DNA from 4 places in the Neorhizobium sp. T7_12 genome. Region 4 is predicted to be linked to each of the others. Evidence: predicted binding sites of a transcription regulator. Region 4 holds the regulator's gene; each other region holds the start of a gene.
What was found. Region 4 encodes PhoB, which activates phosphate uptake and scavenging genes when phosphate is short. Its sites were predicted from a motif close to TGTCATNNANCTGTCAT; they were not measured.
Positions count from the first base shown of each region.

Region 1: C5J26_RS09730 (DapH/DapD/GlmU-related protein) is a predicted target of PhoB. The motif match lies at 1,422-1,438, and genes of this name have one in related genera.
Region 2: C5J26_RS05950 (esterase-like activity of phytase family protein) is a predicted target of PhoB. The motif match lies at 2,583-2,599, and genes of this name have one in related genera.
Region 3: C5J26_RS02645 (DUF1045 domain-containing protein) is a predicted target of PhoB. The motif match lies at 1,929-1,945, and genes of this name have one in related genera.

Region 1 covers NZ_PVBK01000003.1:153,605-158,020, reverse strand. The annotation lists gene C5J26_RS09745 (GNAT family N-acetyltransferase) at 1-47, opposite strand, end outside; gene C5J26_RS09740 (DUF1778 domain-containing protein) at 51-350, opposite strand; gene C5J26_RS09735 (FadR/GntR family transcriptional regulator) at 640-1,377, opposite strand; gene C5J26_RS09730 (DapH/DapD/GlmU-related protein) at 1,658-3,313, shown strand; gene C5J26_RS09725 (hypothetical protein) at 3,337-3,522, opposite strand; gene C5J26_RS33635 (GCG_CRPN prefix-to-repeats domain-containing protein) at 3,725-3,961, opposite strand; gene C5J26_RS09715 (hypothetical protein) at 4,158-4,416, opposite strand, start outside.
Region 2 covers NZ_PVBK01000002.1:12,899-17,314, reverse strand. The annotation lists gene C5J26_RS05955 (aldo/keto reductase) at 1-223, shown strand, start outside; gene C5J26_RS05950 (esterase-like activity of phytase family protein) at 345-2,534, opposite strand; gene hupB (DNA-binding protein HupB) at 2,714-2,989, opposite strand; gene lon (endopeptidase La) at 3,190-4,416, opposite strand, start outside.
Region 3 covers NZ_PVBK01000001.1:532,998-537,413, reverse strand. The annotation lists gene C5J26_RS02655 (AzlC family ABC transporter permease) at 1-11, opposite strand, end outside; gene C5J26_RS02650 (AraC family transcriptional regulator) at 210-1,067, opposite strand; gene C5J26_RS02645 (DUF1045 domain-containing protein) at 1,135-1,842, opposite strand; gene C5J26_RS02640 (FAD-binding oxidoreductase) at 1,967-3,157, opposite strand; gene mnmD (tRNA (5-methylaminomethyl-2-thiouridine)(34)-methyltransferase MnmD) at 3,156-3,896, shown strand; gene C5J26_RS02630 (hypothetical protein) at 3,964-4,335, opposite strand.
Region 4 covers NZ_PVBK01000002.1:189,195-193,610, forward strand. The annotation lists gene pstA (phosphate ABC transporter permease PstA) at 1-158, shown strand, start outside; gene pstB (phosphate ABC transporter ATP-binding protein PstB) at 172-987, shown strand; gene phoU (phosphate signaling complex protein PhoU) at 1,033-1,746, shown strand; gene phoB (phosphate regulon transcriptional regulator PhoB) at 1,768-2,451, shown strand; gene C5J26_RS06885 (winged helix-turn-helix domain-containing protein) at 2,466-3,152, shown strand; gene C5J26_RS06890 (endonuclease domain-containing protein) at 3,406-3,762, shown strand; gene C5J26_RS06895 (hypothetical protein) at 4,129-4,416, opposite strand, start outside.

The DNA.
Region 1 (4,416 bases), on a different contig from region 4:
GACACATTATGTGCAGCGGTGAGAGATTCGGGAGCCGATAAAGTCACGGCTCACCGCTTCGCGACGTAGCCTGACTCCCACGGCGCGGGCCGCTTGGCCAGTTCCACCATCTCGGGAACCGGAGCGGCCGGACGGGACAGGATATCCATGAAATCGGCGAAGCCTTCGGGACCCATGCGGATCAGCCGCTGTTCCATGACGATCTCTTCGGCGGCGCGCACGGCTGCGTCCCGCACAAAATCCGTGCGCGACCGGCCGCGCAGGGCAGCGGCTCGATCGATCATCGCAACGTCCGCTTCGGGCAGACGCATCGAGATCGGATATTCCTTACGTTCGACGGTGGTGGCCATGACTATCTCCTTGGGCGCAACATAATGACGTGTAGCGCCAAATGCAATACACCTGTGAAACAGCGTCGAAACTTGCCCCCTATGATCGGTACCGTAGAGCCTTGATCTGAAATGAAATGCAGATCGGGTGGTGTCACGATCGGCGCCGATGACGGCCCCACCCTCCTTGCGAGTTTGCAAGTCAAGTCAGTCGCTTACCGCCTTTTAAACAGGATCAACCTCCGGTGCTATTTCACCGCGGATTGGGCCCCAAGAGCCGGGCCGGCCATGCGGCCGACCTGCTGCAGCATCAGCTCGAAAACGCTTTAAAATCCCTCAGCACATCCCGGTAGCGGATCTGGCTTCCTCTCAGGTGGTCGCGCATGGCATTGCGCGCCGCCTCCTCGTTGCGATCCGAGATCGCCACGACGATCGCTTCATGTTCCGTGTGGATCATACGGCGGTAGGCGGTCTGTTCGCCGGACCGTTCGCCGGGCGTCGCCCTCGATTGCGGAATGGCCGCGGTACCGTGAAATTCCAAATGCTGCCGGAACAGCGGATTGTTCGTGGCGTCCGCGATGGCGAAATGCAGCGCAAGATCCGCCTCGCGGATCGATTCATTCTGCTCGATGCATTGCAGAATATGCCGATGACAATCGAAGATAGCCTCTTCCTGCGCCGGAGACCGGCGCATCGCCGCCAGACCGGCAGCCTCGATCTCAAGTGGAGCCCGCACCTCGAGCACCTCCAGATCGGACGATACGCGCGCCCGGTCGATTTTCCGGCCGGAAGGGGCCGGCGCATCCTGGCTGAGTACGTAAATTCCCGCGCCCTGCCGCACTTCGACAAGCCCGTCCGATCTGAGCGCCGCGACCGCTTCGCGGACCACCGTACGGCTTACGCCGTGGGTTTCCGTCAGTTCGACTTCGCTGGGCAGCTTGTCGCCGGGTAAGTATTGACCGCTGGCGATTGCCGTCCGAAGACTTTCCCCGACCCGTGACACCAGCGATCCCGGTCCCTTGTTCCGCTCCTTGGTCTGGGTTGTCACGCTCAATCCCCGCTGCAACGACGCGACGCGTCTGCGCCGTATTCATCACACGTGTATGACAAATCCGGACTCATATCAATGCGGGAGTGAATTCCATTTACCTTGAGAGGCATTGATCGGCGCCGGCGGAGGTCAAAAACAAAAGCTGGACGGTTAAATTCGTCTGCTGTATTTCGTCTACTCGGCAAATGTCAAAAATTGGTATGATGACATCGGCCATCGTTTTCCGACCTGTCGGCCTTTTTCGAGCATGGAAGCCGGCGTGCAAACGAGTGACGAGATGCGGACAGATCCAGACGTTTCCGAATCCGAGTTGGATCGGGAAGCCAGGCTGCAATTCCTCACTTGGGAGCGCAGGCCTGCAGATATTCAAAGCGATTCCCAAAAGAGGCTGAAGGAGAAACTCGCGCGGTCCGCCGGGGCGCAAATCGCAGACAGCGCTTATATCGCAAGCGACGCCCGCATTTTCACATCATCTCTGATCCTCGGCGATCGATCCTGGATTGCAGGGCACGCCCTCGTGCGGGGAGATGTGGAGATCGGCGCCAATTGTTCGGTCAACCCCTACGCATGCATCTCCGGAAAGGTCCGGTGCGGAAACGGCGTGCGTATTGCCTCGCTCGTTTCGATCGTCGGTTTCAATCATGGCTTCGACGATCCGGACATACCGATCAACGATCAGCCTCATGAGACGCTCGGCATTACGATCGGCGATGATGTCTGGATCGGCGCCAATGCGGTCATTCTGGACGGCGTGACGATCGGGAGGGGTGCCGTTATCGCCGCCGGGGCCGTTGTCACCAAGGACATTCCAGATCTGGCGATCGCAGCGGGAGTGCCGGCCAAAGTCGTGCGCCGTCGCGGGGAAACGGCAACTGCGGGAAAATCGCGCCGCGCCGAGGTAGAGCAGGCGTTGCTGCTGATCAGCAGGATAGCGGAAGCCGAGTGGCGGGACGTGCGGGAACGGCATCTGACGCCCGACGGTTATCTGTCGCCGGATGCCGATGGCATGGCACGCATGAGCGTCAGGCATGAATGCGACGCGATCGAGATCGCCGCCGGCTTTGGAGAGCAGCCTTCCGGGAATGAGGCGAAGGCCATCGTCGATCGTCTGCAGGCGCTGCAGGACCCCGCGACCGGCTTTTTCCCCGATCCGTTTCGGTCACCCGATCCTGCGAAGAACATCCGCGATGACTCCCTCGCTCTCTATAACGTGCTGGCGGTCGGTTATGCGCTGGAGATACTGGGCGCCCATCCATCCTATCCGATCTCGGGCGTCGAGATGGACGCCGTTGGGTTTTGTGATTGGCTGGAGACGTTGCCCTGGAGCACCCGGGCATGGTGGTGCGGCGACCGGGTGGACGCTATCGCCACAGCACTCTATTTCAACGCCCGGTATTTCAGGAGCGGCAGGGGTAAGGAAATCCTCTTTGGCTGGCTTTCGACCCATATCGATCGTTCGACCGGACTGTGGGGCAAGCCGACCGCGGAACAAGGGCTGCTGCAACCGGTCAACGGCTTTTATCGCCTCACACGCGGAGCCCATGCCCAGTTCGGCATCCCGGTCCCTTTCCCTGAAGCCGCCATCAATTCCGTTATGACGCATTATCGAAACAACCGCGGCTTTTCCGGCCCAACCTACACGGCCTGCAATCTGCTCGATACGATCCATCCGCTTTGGTTGTGCCTCAAGCAGACGGATTTCATGCGTGGTCAGGCGGAAGCAGTGGCTGCGGACATCATTCTGCGTTCACCGGACCGGTGGCAGGCAAAAGGGGGCTTTGCCTTCGCCGACGGTCAGACAGGAAGCCTGCAGGGCACGGAAATGTGGCTTTCGACCCTGCACCTTGCCGCGGACCTGTTGGGCCTGGCGGAAAATTTCGCCTTCGTTCCCAAAGGCGTGCATCGGACGCGACCGGCGGGAATGGGACTGTAGCGCTTGCGGGCGTTGATTGTCGCCTAGCGGAACCGCGGAGGTCGTGGCGGCGAGTTCGAGTGGATTTCGTGCACAGGCGCATGCTTTCCCAGAAGCCTTAACATCTTCTTTTCGTCCTCCAGCCGCATTCCGTTTTTGCGGCAATGTTCGGCGACGTCGTGGTCGCGTGGCCCAGGAATTCTGACCTGCCGACTGGTATCTTTTTTCATGACGCTTCCTCCTGACTGTACAACGCTCCAAAGGGGGTGATTGTTCGTTAGAAGGAGCTAAAATTCAACCCCTGCCGTCAGAATCCGCTGTCGCGTGAGAGGGGATATTGCCCGCATCAGGCTCTACCGGGCTCAGCCAAGCGTGTCGCCGACCTTCCCATCGAGAAAAAGCCCCTCTGCAGAGCAGAAGGGCTTTCTCGTATCAACGCCAATCCCGGTGATCGCGCCAGTCGCGATGGCCTCGCCATTCCCAGCGAGGCGGTCCTCGGTGGTCCCATCGATCCCGACGATCCCAACGATGGCTGTAGCGGGGCGGCGGCGGCCGCCAGCGGTTGGGGCGGCAATCGCCCCACCGGTTCAGATGGTAACCGCGGCCGCAAGCCCAATCGACCTTTTCGGCGGTTGGTTTTGCCGGGACGGCAATGTTTCCGATCGGCATGGCATTTGCCGCGCCTCCAAAAAGACAAGCTGCGATCAAACTGGCCGCTAAGACTATCCTGCGCATCGGTTTCCTCCAGAGTGCACACGGTGACAGATTGCGGCGCGATCCTTGAACCGTTGCTGAAGTTCGCATTCATCTGAGCTTCAGCTTATGTACATTTTGCGCGGGGGTTTCCCTCTGGTTTCAGCCGATCTCAGCGATAACGCGAGCGGTCCCGGCCGTCGTCACGGGAGTCGGAATCGTCCGAAGACGTTCCTCGCTCCAGCCGGTCCAGCACCTGCAGGAGAAGATCCGCGCAATCCTTTGTGGGTTCGCCATCGGCGCAGCGCAGGTCGATCGTGGTTCGCCCGTTCTCGATGCGGAAACGCGCGCCGCGCTCCCGTGGCGGTCGACGGTCGGCCATCGGAGGCATCCGCCACTCGTCTGCGTCCCTGTCAGCGGCCGGTTCCTGA
Region 2 (4,416 bases), 180 kb from region 4:
CCGCAAGCTGGTGCCGCAGGGAGCGTCGATGGCGGCTTTCGCGCTGAAATGGATCCTGATGAACGAGGCCGTTACCGTCGTCATTCCCGGCGCCCGCAACGAGGCGCAGGCCATGGGTAATGCGGCGGCGGCAGAGCTTGCCGCACTTTCGGCCGACGTGATGACGGCGACCAAGGAAATCTATGCGCGGCTGGTTGCCCCGCATGTGCATCAGCGCTGGTAGGAACGCCGAGCCTGCTCCTCAAATATGGCAGCTCAAGCACTGAGGGCTACCGGTTACGATCCCCATAAACACAAAAAGGCCGGGCAAAACCCGGCCTTTTCCGTTTCAACCATAGAGAGGCTTAGTGAGTGCCCTTGAGGTCGACCGGGAAGAACAGGGTCTCGCCGGAGCTGTCGTCGACGCCGTCGTTGTCGGTGACGGCGAAGGCCTTGCCGGACTTGTCGAAGGTGAAGCCTTCGAGCTTATCGACCACGTAGCCGTTCGAAGCCTTCAGGTCCGGGATGAAATCGTGGGCTTCTTCCTTCTTCACCACCGGCAGTTCGGTGCCGATCTTGGCCGGCTTCAGGTCGGCGATCGCCACCCGATAGAGCTTCTTCAGCTTGGCGGCATCGCCGATCTGGTTGTCGCGCTCGATGATGTAGACATAATCGCCGTGGGCGGTGATTTCCGAAAGGCCGACCCAGCCTGCCCCGGCCTTGTCGAGCGGGTAGCGCACGGCGCCCCATTCCTTGGACTTCGGCTTGTAGGAGACGAGCTTGACGGTGCCCTTCGGGTCATCCTTCCACTCGCGCTGCATCGCCATCCACAGGACCATGTCGTCGCCTGACCCGACCGTCGTCACGCCTTCGAAACCGAAGCGGGTCTCGCCAGCGAGCAGGTCTGCGGGAAGGCCGATCTCGGCCTTGATCTCGCCCTTGGCGTCGACGTTGTAGAGGCCATGGCCGGTCAGCTTGGCGGAGTCGCCTTCCGACGCCAGCCAGAAACCGCCCTTGCCGTCGAGCGCGATGCCTTCGATGTCGAGTTTCTGAGCCGGCTGGCCGCCGCGGGTGATGCGCAGGACGCCGGTGATTTCGGCGGGCTTCCTGGTGGTGTCGATGGTGAAGATCGACGGCTGCATGGTGTAGACCGAGTCGCTGACGGCATAGAGGACGCCGTCCTTCTGGGCGTCGCCGACCAGACCCGAGAGCGCGCCCCAGCCGAGCACGTTGCCGTCGATGTCCTTGGAGACGAGCTTCGGATAGCTGGCCACGCCTTCTTCCAGGGCGTAGATCATCACATGCGAACGGGCGCCGCCGTCCTTGCCGAGATCGACTTCATTGGCGGTCGCAAAAAGGTTGCGGCCCGGAACGGCGACGGCGCCTTCCGGCGAGATGCCCGAGGGCAGGATCTGCATGAGCTGCGGCTCGGCGCCGGTGTCCTTGTAGACGGCGACGACAGAGGCGCGTTCGGCGAGCAGGAAGAGATACTTCTGGCCGTTGAAGGTCGCGGCTTCCATGCCTTCGACCTCGATGCCCTTCGAGCGCGCGCGCTTTTCCGGGAAATGGCCGAGGCGGGCAACCGCGCGCTCCAGCGAGGCGCCTGATTCGTAGAGAACCTTGCCGGTGCGGTCGAAGATGGTGAAGCCGCGCGAGCCGCCCTTCCAGTCACCTTCGTTGGCGACCACGAGGCGGTTGTTGTCGAGCCACTTGACGGCGTCAGGCTCGCGCAACGCCGAAGCCTTGGCCGTAAAGGACAGCTGGCCGTCGGTCTTGTTGTCGATGCCTTCGAGATCGGCCTTGCCGGCGGAGAAGTGGCCGGTGACCTGGCCGGTCTTGCCGTCGATGATGACGATCTCGTTGTTCTCCTGCATTGTCAGGGCAATTTCGCCATTGTCGTTGATGGCGACGAATTCCGGCTCCGGATCTTCCGGCGCGACACCGGCAAGGCCGGTCAGCGTCACGTGTTTGATCGAGGCGCAGTCGGCGGTGCCGTCCTTCAGGGAGACGATCACCAGGTCGCCGGCCGGCATCTGCGGGAGGGCACCATCGTTGACGTCCTCGTCGCGCTCGTTCTCGATGGCGATCGCGGCAAAGGTCTTGTCCTTGGAGACGGCGATCGAATCCGGCTGGCCGCCGAGATCGCAGGTCAGGTCGACCTTCTTCGTCGCAATGTCGACGACGGCGAGGATGCCGGTCGGCTTCTGCTTGCTTTCGCCGGTGTTGACGGCGGCGAGAACCTTCTTGCCGACCGAGGCAACCGAGGTCGGCTCGCCCTTGAAGGTGAGCGCGCCGAGCGCCTTCGGGGCCTTTGGGTCGGTGATGTCGATGAAGCCGATCGCGCCGAGCGGGCTATCGGTATAGATGAGCGTCATGCCGTCTTCGCTGGCGGTGACGATTTCAGCCGAGCTGACGCTCAGCTTGTCCTTGTCAGCGGGAAGATTGGCTGCGACAGGGAAAGATGCGATGCGGTTGAAAACCTGCTCGGCGCTCGCCGGCACGGCGACCGAAGCAAGAAGTGCTGCGGTCAACGCGGCACGAAGTGAAAACGTCATGGGAAGCCCTCCTGTCCATGAAACACAGGTGGCTTGTGAGCCACGGTCGTGACAGGCAGATGACAGTTTTCGCATCCGGCGTCCTGGCCGGTGGAGATTAGCAATTCGTAAAAAAGGCCCGGGAAAACCCGGGCCTTTTCAAATGCGAGACTGTAACAGGATGCCTTAAAGGCAGCGCGTTAGCTGTTGACTGCGTCCTTCAGGCCCTTGCCGGCCGAGAACTTCGGCACGTTACGTGCCGGGATGTCGACTTCGGCGCCGGTCGAAGGATTACGACCCTTGGACGCTTCGCGACGGGAAACGGAGAAGCTGCCGAAACCGGCAAGACGGATATCGCCGCCCTTCTTCAGTTCAGCCTGTACGGTCTCAAAAACGGCGTCTACAGCGGATGCGGCATCAGCCTTAGAGAGGCCGGCCTTCTCGGCCACTGCGGATACCAACTCATTCTTATTCATGTTTCCACCCCTTTCAAACGGTTTTGGAACGACTCATGTAATCGGGGCAGACAATAGTCAGGCGCCCGCCCGTGGCAACCCAAAAGCTCCGCAATCGCCTGAAAAACAAGGGGTCCGCGTTATTTTTCACAAAAAAAGCCGGCGTTTTGCCGGCTTTTTTCATTGCTGGTGCCAATTTGGCATAACCAAAAGGCTATCGATCAGTGTGCGACGGCAACGCCTGCGTCGTCCACGCCTTCGACCGTGGTGATCAGCGGCGTTTCCACCGTACCATCCCATTCGATCGCTTCCGGCTGACGGACGAGCGCGTGACGGATCACCTCACCCATGCGGGAAACCGGAATGATCTCCATGTTGTTCTTCACGTTGTCCGGAATTTCGGCCAAATCCTTGGCGTTTTCTTCCGGGATGAGAACGGTCTTGATGTTGCCGCGAAGGGCGGCAAGCAGCTTTTCCTTGAGGCCGCCGATTGGCAGCACACGGCCGCGAAGGGTGATCTCGCCGGTCATCGCCACGTCCTTGCGAACCGGAATGCCGGTCATGATCGAGACGATCGCGGTTGCCATGCCGACACCGGCGGACGGGCCGTCCTTCGGGGTGGCACCTTCCGGAACGTGGACGTGGATGTCCGACTTGTCGAAGCGCGGCGGTTCGATGCCGAAATCCACGGCCCTGCTGCGGACATAGGATGCCGCCGCCGAGATGGATTCCTTCATGACTTCCTTGAGGTTGCCGGTGACCGTCATGCGGCCCTTGCCCGGCATCATCACGCCTTCGATCGTCAGCAGCTCGCCACCGACTTCGGTCCATGCGAGACCCGTGACCACGCCGACCTGATCCTCGCCCTCGGCTTCGCCATGGCGGAAGCGCGGAACGCCGAGGTAGTCGGAGATGTTGGCCGCGGTGATCGCAACCGACTTGGTCTTGCCCTTGATGATCTCGGTGACCGCCTTGCGGGCGAGCTTCATCAGCTCACGCTCGTAGCTACGAACGCCGGCTTCCCGCGTGTACTGCTGGCTGATCGCCATCAGGGCATCGTCGGTGACCGAGAATTCGTTCGGCTGCAGGGCATGTTCCTTGATCGCCTTCGGCAGAAGGTGACGCTTGGCGATCTCGCGCTTCTCATCCTCGGTGTAACCGGCGATACGGATGATTTCCATACGGTCCATCAGCGGAGCCGGGATGTTCAGCGTGTTCGCCGTGGTGATGAACATCACGTCGGACAGGTCGTATTCGACTTCCAGGTAGTGGTCCATGAAGGTCGAGTTCTGCGCCGGATCCAGCACTTCGAGCAGGGCCGAAGACGGGTCGCCGCGGAAATCCATGCCCATCTTGTCGATTTCGTCGAGCAGGAAGAGCGGGTTGGACTTCTTGGCCTTCTTCATCGACTGGATGACCTTGCCGGGCATCGAGCCGATATAGGTGCG
Region 3 (4,416 bases), on a different contig from region 4:
TCGTTGTTCATCCAATAACCTTGATCTGATGTCAGAGCACGTCGCTCCCTCACCCGGCCTCCGCTTCGCTCGGCCACCCTCTCCCCGAGGGGAGAGGAGGGAATAGCAAGGGCCCGGCGGGTCTCTTCTCCCCTCGGGGAGAAGGTGCCGGCAGGCGGATGAGGGGGAGGCTTAGAGCGCGCAGCATCTACCGTCTTGAACGAAAGTGATCAGCGAGCCCGGTATTGCCCAGGCGTCAGTCCGGTGCGAGCCTTGAAGTGGCGGGTGAAATGGGCCTGGTCGGCAAAACCGCATTCGAGCGCGATCTCGGCCGGCTGGCCGCCTTCCCTCAACCGCTTGCGGGCCGCGCGGATGCGGATATCGGTCAGGAAGGAATGCGGGGTAATGTGGAACTCCTTGCGGAACGCGCGGATGAGGTGGGCGCGGCTAAGACCTGCGACGGTCGCGAGTTCCTCCAGCCCGACATCGGAAGCAAAATGCTCGGTGAGGTAGTCGCGGGCCTGGCGCACGGCGGTGCGCTCGGTCGAATCGGCCGGCACGATGATCGAGCTGCCGTGGCGACGGAACATTGCGTCGAGCACCAGGAACATCGCCTGGCTGGCTTCGAGCGCGCCGGAGCCCTCCTCCAGCGTCCGGTGCGCCTCGTGGAAAGCGTTGGCAAGCGCCTGGTCGTGGAGAAGCTGGATGCCGAAGGCGGGCGTGCCCCGGAAGGGTTTGCCGGTGACGTCTTCGAGGATCTCGCGGAGCAGTGCGACATCCGGATAGATCATCCGGTAGCGATAACCGCCACCCCGCGGCGCCCCGTCGTGTGTCTCGCCCGGATTGATCAGGTAGAGCCCGCCCGGCCCGGCGCTTTCGCGGCTGCCCTTGATGGTGCAGACCTGCATGCCTTGCTCGATCGCACCGATGCTGAACGTATCATGCGCATGCGGCGCAAATTCGTGGGTGAGGAATGTCGCGCGCAGGCATTCCATGCCGCCGAAGCGATCGTCGCGCCAGAAACGGGTCACCTCTGCCGGCATCAGCGGCATGTGGTCGGTGGCCTGTTCCTGCGAGATATTCTCCATGGGGAGAATATAGCAGATGACAGCGCGGTTGCTCTTGAACAAAAGTGCGCCGCCGGCACCCAAAATCTCAGGCGGTCTTGCGTGCCGCCACTCGTCCCATCGGGTGCAGTGAGTGCACCTGGAAGGGCGCGCCGGGCTCCTCCTCGATGAACAGCGCCAGGTTGGCGATCTCGACCGGCTTTTTCAGATAGGGCTCGAAATAATCGCGCAGCGCAATTTCGAAACGCGGCATCTCGATCGGCGACAGCGGACCGGTCAGGGTCATGTGGAAACGAAACTCGTCCATCACGTAAGGGTGGCCCCAGCGATACAGGTTGGCGAATTGCGGCGCCGAGAGATCGCCTGAATCGCTGCGCTCCAGCTCGGCTTCCGACAGCGGCGTACGGAAATTGTCGAACTCCTGGACCACGGAAGCGGCCAGGAACCGGGCCGTATCGCACGGGACAATCGGCGCGAGGCCGAAGAAATTGCCGAGCCGGACGACTTCGAGCTTCGGCAGTTCGAACGGGCTGTGGGTGCCGGCAAAGCGCATCAGGTGGCGCAGCAGCATCGGTTCGGTGACGTCGGGCGCCAGCCGGAACGGCGCCTTCAGCGTCGCGTGGAAACCGTAGCGCCGCGGCAGCGCGGTATTGAAGGCAATGTCGTGGATGCCGATACCGCGGATTGCCGGCGGCTCCATCGCCTCGCCCGAAAAGGCATTGCGACCGAGCCACTGGGCCGCGGCAAGCGTCAGCGGATCATGCGCCGGAGGCGTGAAATGAATGGCATAGCGCATGCGTCACCTTCTGAACGTCCTTTTTCAGCAACCCCGTGTTTTACGCATTGCTCAACAATCCCTGCCGTGGGGGTTAAGTGATTTGCGTGACAGAATAACGACGCGAGGAACCGAAAGTTCGCGTTTAACGCGAGGCGACGGCAAGGTGATTGGCGAGCGTGAACGACGCTGGAAGCCGCATTTCCCGGCCGTTCAGGGCGTTGAGGGCAGCATCGGCCAACCTGTGCGCGATACCGAAGCTCACCTTGAAACCGCCTGTGAGCGCGATCACTCGGGCGTGATCGGGATGCGCGCCGACCATGGGATCGCGGTCGATCGCCTTCGGCCGCAATCCCGCCCAGCGTTCGACGACCGGGGCCTGGGCCAAGGCCGGCACCAGCGCCCGGGCGCGCGCGATCAGCTCATCCAGCTGGGAATCGGTCGAGAACGGGTCGTCGAACACATCCTCGCTGGTGCTGCCGACAGCGACGTGACCGCCCTCATGGGCGACCACGTAAAGGCCGTTCAGGAAGATCACCGGCAGGGCGGGATCGATGTCTGCCTTGAGGAGCGCTGCCTGCCCCTTGACCGCCTGGCCGATCGGGCGCTTCAGCGGCGCTGAAATGCCATGGAGCAGCGAAAAAGATCCGTGGCCTGTCGAGACGATACAGTGGCCAAAGGCGACGGTTTCGCCGTTACGGAATATAATCCTATATCCTGCGGCGTCGATCGCCTCCGCCTCCACGCCTTCGACGATCCGAACGTTGCTGGCCGTCCGCAGATAAGCGACGAGCGCCGAGACGAGGCCACGCGGCGAAACCCGGGCGGCAAACGTGTCATGCACCAGTCCGGCAGCTGCGAATGAGGCATCCGGCCACCCTTTTTGCGGGGGACGGTCGAGCACATGCCAATGGAAACGGCGGTCGCCGCGCCGCCAGCAGGCTTCCGCATCGGCCGAGTGCCCGAGCGCGATCTTCCGTAAGTGCGGCTTCGGCAGCGGGATCAGTCGGCCGGAGCGGCGGTAGCCGCAGGTGACGCCGGTCTCGGCTTCGAGCTCTATGATCTCGTCTTCCAGCGACAGAAGCGCATCGAACTGGAACTGTTTCTTGTCGTTCCACTTGTCCGGCATGTGCGGCATCAGGGCGCCGAGCAGCCCGCCGCTCGCCCCCTGCCCCAGCGGGCCAGCATCGACAAGCAGGGTACTGATACCGAGCCGCTCCGCCTTGACCGCCGCCCAGAGGCCCATGATGCCGCCGCCCAGGATGACGAGATCGGCGGATGGCGGAAGGACATGAGATTGACCGCCGGAGCCGGCAGGATTATCCGCATGTCCCATGAGCGACCGTGATCCTGAAATTCGTGTGACCGAAAGCCAGACCCTGGACTGGCATGACGGCGATATGCCCTATTCGCAAAAGTTTGGCGATCACTTTTATTGCCGCACCGACGGTCGGCTGGAATGCGGCCACACGTTTCTGGCCGGCAATGGCCTGCCTGAGCGCTGGGGCCTGCCGGAGCGCTGGGAAAGGCACCGGACTTTCCGGATCGGCGAACTGGGTTTCGGCACCGGGCTGAACTTCTGCGAAACATGGCGGCAGTGGAAGCTTTTTCGATCCGCAGGCGCGAAGCTTCATTTCACCTCGTTCGAGCTTTACCCGATGCAGCGCGACGAGATCGACCGGGCGCTTGCCCGCTGGCCGGAGATCGATGCGGAACGGCAGGCGCTGATCGAGGTCTGGCCGGACAAACCCGCCGGCCATGTCGTGATCGACGCTGACGCTGAGACCCGGTTGACGGTCGTCTGCGGCCCCGCGCTCGAAGGCGTCTCTGTAGCGGATGCGGATTTCGACGCCTGGTTCCTCGACGGTTTTGCACCGGCGCGCAATCCGGACATGTGGTCGCCGGAAATCATGCAGGCGATCTACGACAAGACCTTATCCGGCGGCACGTTCGGCACCTATGCGGCCGCCGGCTTCGTGAGGCGGAACCTGCAGGCCGCCGGTTTCACGGTCGAGCGGCGGCCCGGCTTTGCTGGCAAGCGCGAGATGTTGTGCGGCATAAAACCGGCGCCCTGATCGGCTCTGCCCAACGCAAAACAGCCGGCCCTGAGACCGGCTGCCATCCATCACATCGCACGGCCGCCTATTGGCAGACGCGCAGGCTTTCCATGTGCCAGCCGCCGTCATAGGCGTTGCGGACGCGACGATCCTCGAACCAGCAGCGCGGCCGAGGCGGCGGTGGCGGATCGATGTAGCGCGGCCCGCCGCCATTGGCGAGCGCGCCGCCGATCAGGCCGCCGATGACGCCGGCGGCCAGCCCCCCGGCAATCACGGCGCCGTCGTTGTTATGACGCCTGCGCGGCGGAGGCGGAGGATCGCGGCGATCGTATCGGTCATATCGATCATATCGGTCGTAGTGTCTGTCCCACTGCTGGGCCGCGGCTTCACCGGCCGGTACCACGATACTGGTGCAGGTGGCCGCCAGGATTAGCGCCGAGACAATTATCTTCTTCATCACAAGCGTCTCCGTTTCCACCGAGCGCCTGCGAGCGGCAGGAAAAGGCCCGATATTCCCGGACAATGCACATGCCCTGCT
Region 4 (4,416 bases):
CGACGGCGCTGCCGGTCCAGATCTACATGTGGGCGAACGAAGCGGAGCGCGCGTTCGTCGAGCGTACCTCGGGAGCAATCATCATCCTGCTCCTGTTCCTCATCCTAATGAATGTTGGCGCAATTCTCTTGCGGCGTCGCTTCGAGCGGCGCTGGTAGAAGGAGTATGACAATGAATATGATGTCAGAATCGGCAGTAGAAAAGGCGCTGGACCAAAAGATGAGCGATGCTTCCCACAAGATGATCGGCAAGGACGTTTCGGTTTACTACGGCGAAAAGCGTGCGCTTTTCGACGTGAACCTCAACGTTCGCGAAAACACTGTGACGGCTCTCATCGGTCCTTCCGGCTGCGGCAAGTCCACCTTCCTGCGCTGCCTCAACCGCATGAACGACACGATCGAGAATTGCCGCGTCACCGGCAAGATCACCCTCGACACGGACGATATCTACGACAATAACATCGACGTCGTGGAACTTCGCGCCCGCGTCGGCATGGTGTTCCAGAAGCCGAACCCGTTCCCGAAGACCATCTACGAGAACATTTCCTACGGTCCGCGCATCCACGGCCTTTCCAAGAACAAGGCCGACATGGACCAGATCGTCGAGGCGAGCCTGCAGCGCGCCGGCCTCTGGGGCGAAGTCAAGGATCGCCTGCACGAATCCGGCACGGGCCTCTCCGGCGGCCAGCAGCAGCGTCTGTGCATCGCCCGTGCGATCGCCGTGTCGCCGGAAGTCATCCTCATGGACGAACCCTGTTCGGCTCTCGACCCGATCGCGACCGCCAAGGTCGAAGAACTCATCCATGAACTGCGTGCCAACTACACGATCGTGATCGTGACGCACTCGATGCAGCAGGCTGCCCGCGTGTCGCAGCGTACCGCCATGTTCCATCTCGGCCAGCTCGTCGAGGAGAACGACACCGACAAGATGTTCACCAATCCCGACGATCAGCGCACCCAGGATTACATCATGGGCCGCTTCGGCTGATCCAGCCGATTGTGCCGCCTGAAAATCAATTTTGAGGACTAGAAGATGGCATCGACCCATATCCTGTCGGCTTATGACGACGAACTGAAATACCTGAGCCGCCGCATTTCCGAAATGGGCGGCCTCGCCGAGCAGATGTGCTCGGACGCCGTGCGGGCGCTGGTCAATTCCGACGCCGCACTCGCGCAGAAGGTCATCTCCGACGACGTGATCCTCGATCACGCCGAGCGCGAGATCGGCGACAAGGCGATCATCACGATCGCCCGCCGCCAGCCGGTTGCAGCCGACCTTCGCGAGATCGTCGGTTCGCTGCGCATCGCCTCCGATCTCGAGCGCGTCGGCGACCTTGGCAAGAACACCGCCAAGCGCGTCATCGCGGTTCAGGGCACCGGCGTTCCGCGCAAGCTCGCCCGCGGCCTCGAACATCTCTCCGATCTCGCCCTCGTGCAGCTCAAGGACGTCCTCGACGTCTACGCGACGCGTTCGGCGGAAAAGGCCGAGGCGATCCGCAGCCGCGACGAGGAAATCGACGCGATGTACACCTCGCTGTTCCGCGAACTCCTCACCTACATGATGGAGGATCCGCGCAACATCACCACCTGCACGCATCTTCTGTTCTGCGCCAAGAACATCGAGCGTATCGGCGACCACGCCACCAATATCGCCGAGACCATCTACTACATGACGACGGGCGCCCAGCCGGAAGGCGATCGTCCGAAGGACGACTCGTCGAACACGCTCGGCGCGATCACTGAATAGAACTGACGGAGCAGGCCAAGAATGCTGCCGAAAATCGCTGTCGTAGAAGACGAAGAAGCGCTGAGCGTGCTTCTTCGTTACAATCTGGAAGCCGAGGGTTATGAGGTCGATACCGTTTTGCGGGGCGACGAAGCCGAAATTCGGCTTCAGGAGCGGGTACCCGACCTTCTGATCCTGGACTGGATGCTGCCAGGCGTTTCCGGCATCGAACTCTGCCGCCGGCTGCGCATGCGCCCGGAAACCGAGCGCCTGCCGATCATCATGCTGACGGCCCGCGGCGAGGAGAGCGAACGTGTTCGCGGCCTCGCCACCGGCGCCGACGACTATGTGGTAAAACCCTTCTCGACGCCGGAACTGATGGCCCGCGTCAAGGCCATGCTGCGCCGGGCCCGGCCCGAGGTGCTCTCCAGCGTTCTCCGCTGCGGCGATATCGAACTCGATCGGGAAACCCATCGCGTTCACCGCAAGAGCCGCGAAGTGCGCCTTGGCCCGACCGAATTCCGCCTGCTCGAATTCCTGATGGCAGCGCCAGGGCGGGTCTTCTCCCGCTCGCAGCTTCTGGACGGCGTCTGGGGCCACGACATCTATGTCGACGAGCGTACGGTCGACGTCCATGTGGGAAGACTTCGCAAGGCACTCAACTTCTCCAACATGCAGGATGTCATCCGCACCGTCCGCGGTGCCGGATACTCCATGGAAACATAGTTGGTGGCCACGAGATGAGCGCGCGGGTCCTGTTGGTCGACGACGACGAGTCGTTCCGTCTGATATTGCAGAAAGCCCTCGTGGCCGACAGCTTCGTCGTATCGATGCTGGCAAGTGGAGCCGAGATCTCAGATCGCCTGAAAGCCGTTCCGCCGGATATCCTGGTCATGAGTTCGGATCTTCCGGGCGTGCGAGGTCTCGAGGTCTGCCGCGAGGTGCGTCTCGACCCTGTGTTATCGCGCCTTCCGATCATCCTCCTCGTGCCGTCGGGTGGCGAGGGCCTTCACCTCATCGCCCTTGCGGCGGGTGCCGACGATTGCCTCATGAAGCCATTTTCCCCGGTCGAGCTCGTCGTCCGTGTGAAAAACCTGCTGAGGCGCGTCAATCCCGCCCTCTTGGACCACATGCTCAAGGTCGGCGATCTCACGCTCGACCGGGAGGCCCATCGGGTTCACCGGCAGAAACGTGAGGTCAAGCTCGGGCCGAAGGAGTTCAAGCTTCTTGAATTCCTGATGCGCACCCCAGGCAAGGTCTATTCCCGCTCGGAGCTCAAGGCATCCCTGTGGGGCGACGACACGACCGTCGATGAGCGCGCGATCGACGTCCATATAGGCCGGCTTCGCAAAGTCATCAGCCTTGGCAAGTCCGACAACGTGATCCGGACCGTGCGCGGCGCCGGATACGCATTGGGCGATTTCTGACGCCCCCATTGGCCTCGAGGCTCACCTTTACCCTGACCGTCTCATGCCGCCGACGGATCATAGCCATGGAAGCTGGCGGGTTTGCTGTTGGCACCGGCGTTGGATCCCCTCTCTTGGAATTTCTAACACTTAGCTGAAGCTAAGATGTTGAAATTCCATTCTCCCCCGCCAGGGGGGAGATAGGGCGCCTGCCGCGCTCTTGCCGTACCCTTCGTCTCCGTGCGTAAATGCATGGACACCATCGGGGATTGTGATGCGCCGCGACATTCCGGATCGACATCGACGGTTTGCGAGAGCCATGCGGTTGGATTCCACCAAGGCGGAAAATATCCTGTGGCAGGCCGCCCGCAACCGGCAGATCGGCGGCTTCAAGTTCAAGCGTCAGGTTCCGCTGGACGGTTATATCCTCGATTTCGTCTGCTTCGAAGGGCGGTTGATCATCGAGGTGGATGGCGGACAACACGCCGGGAGCATATCCGACGAAGTCCGGGATGCATATTTCCAAAGCCAGGGCTTTCGCATCCTGCGCTTCTGGAACGACGAGGTGGTGACGAATCTCGATGGCGCGGTGCTGACCATTCTGGCGGAGCTGAGGAACGGTGGGGAGTGAATCTGCCGATCGGTCGGCGGACCCCCTAACCAACAAAATCTATGACTTAGCTGGCGCTAAGATCATGATTTTGTAGCCTCTCCCGCCAGGGGAGAGGTAGTGGTGCCACGCTTGCTGCCGCGCTTGCCTCGCTGTGGTGCGACAGTGCCGCGGGTTACCTCTCCCCCTGCGGGAGAGGAAGAAAAATCGGTACTTAGCGTCAGCTAAGTGCCAGATTTTTCAGGTGAGGGGATTTGCTGTTGGCGCCGGCGTTGAACCCTCTCTCTTGGAATTTCAAATGCTTAGCTGAAGCTAAGTGCTAGAAATTCCCCCCGCAAGAAGGCAGACAGAGGCCGTGCATGGCTTCACGCATTCCCTGAACTTTACCTAGGGTGCGAGCGAAGGTGGCGCTATCTCATTCCACGACTGGATGAAACGCTGAGTTTCTGTCGGGTAGAGATCAGCCGCGTAGACATTAAATATTCTGAAATACGCATCACCGCATGCGTCGGTAGTATGCCACGTCAGGTTGGCCAGATCACTGTAGCTAGTCACATAAAGCTGTTCGTTGACGTGTGGGCCGATGTGAAATCGAGTGCCGTCATGATGAGCTATCATTGATGTTGGAGACGGATGGGTGCCGTAGTCTGAAAAGAGGCGAAATCTCTCATTGAG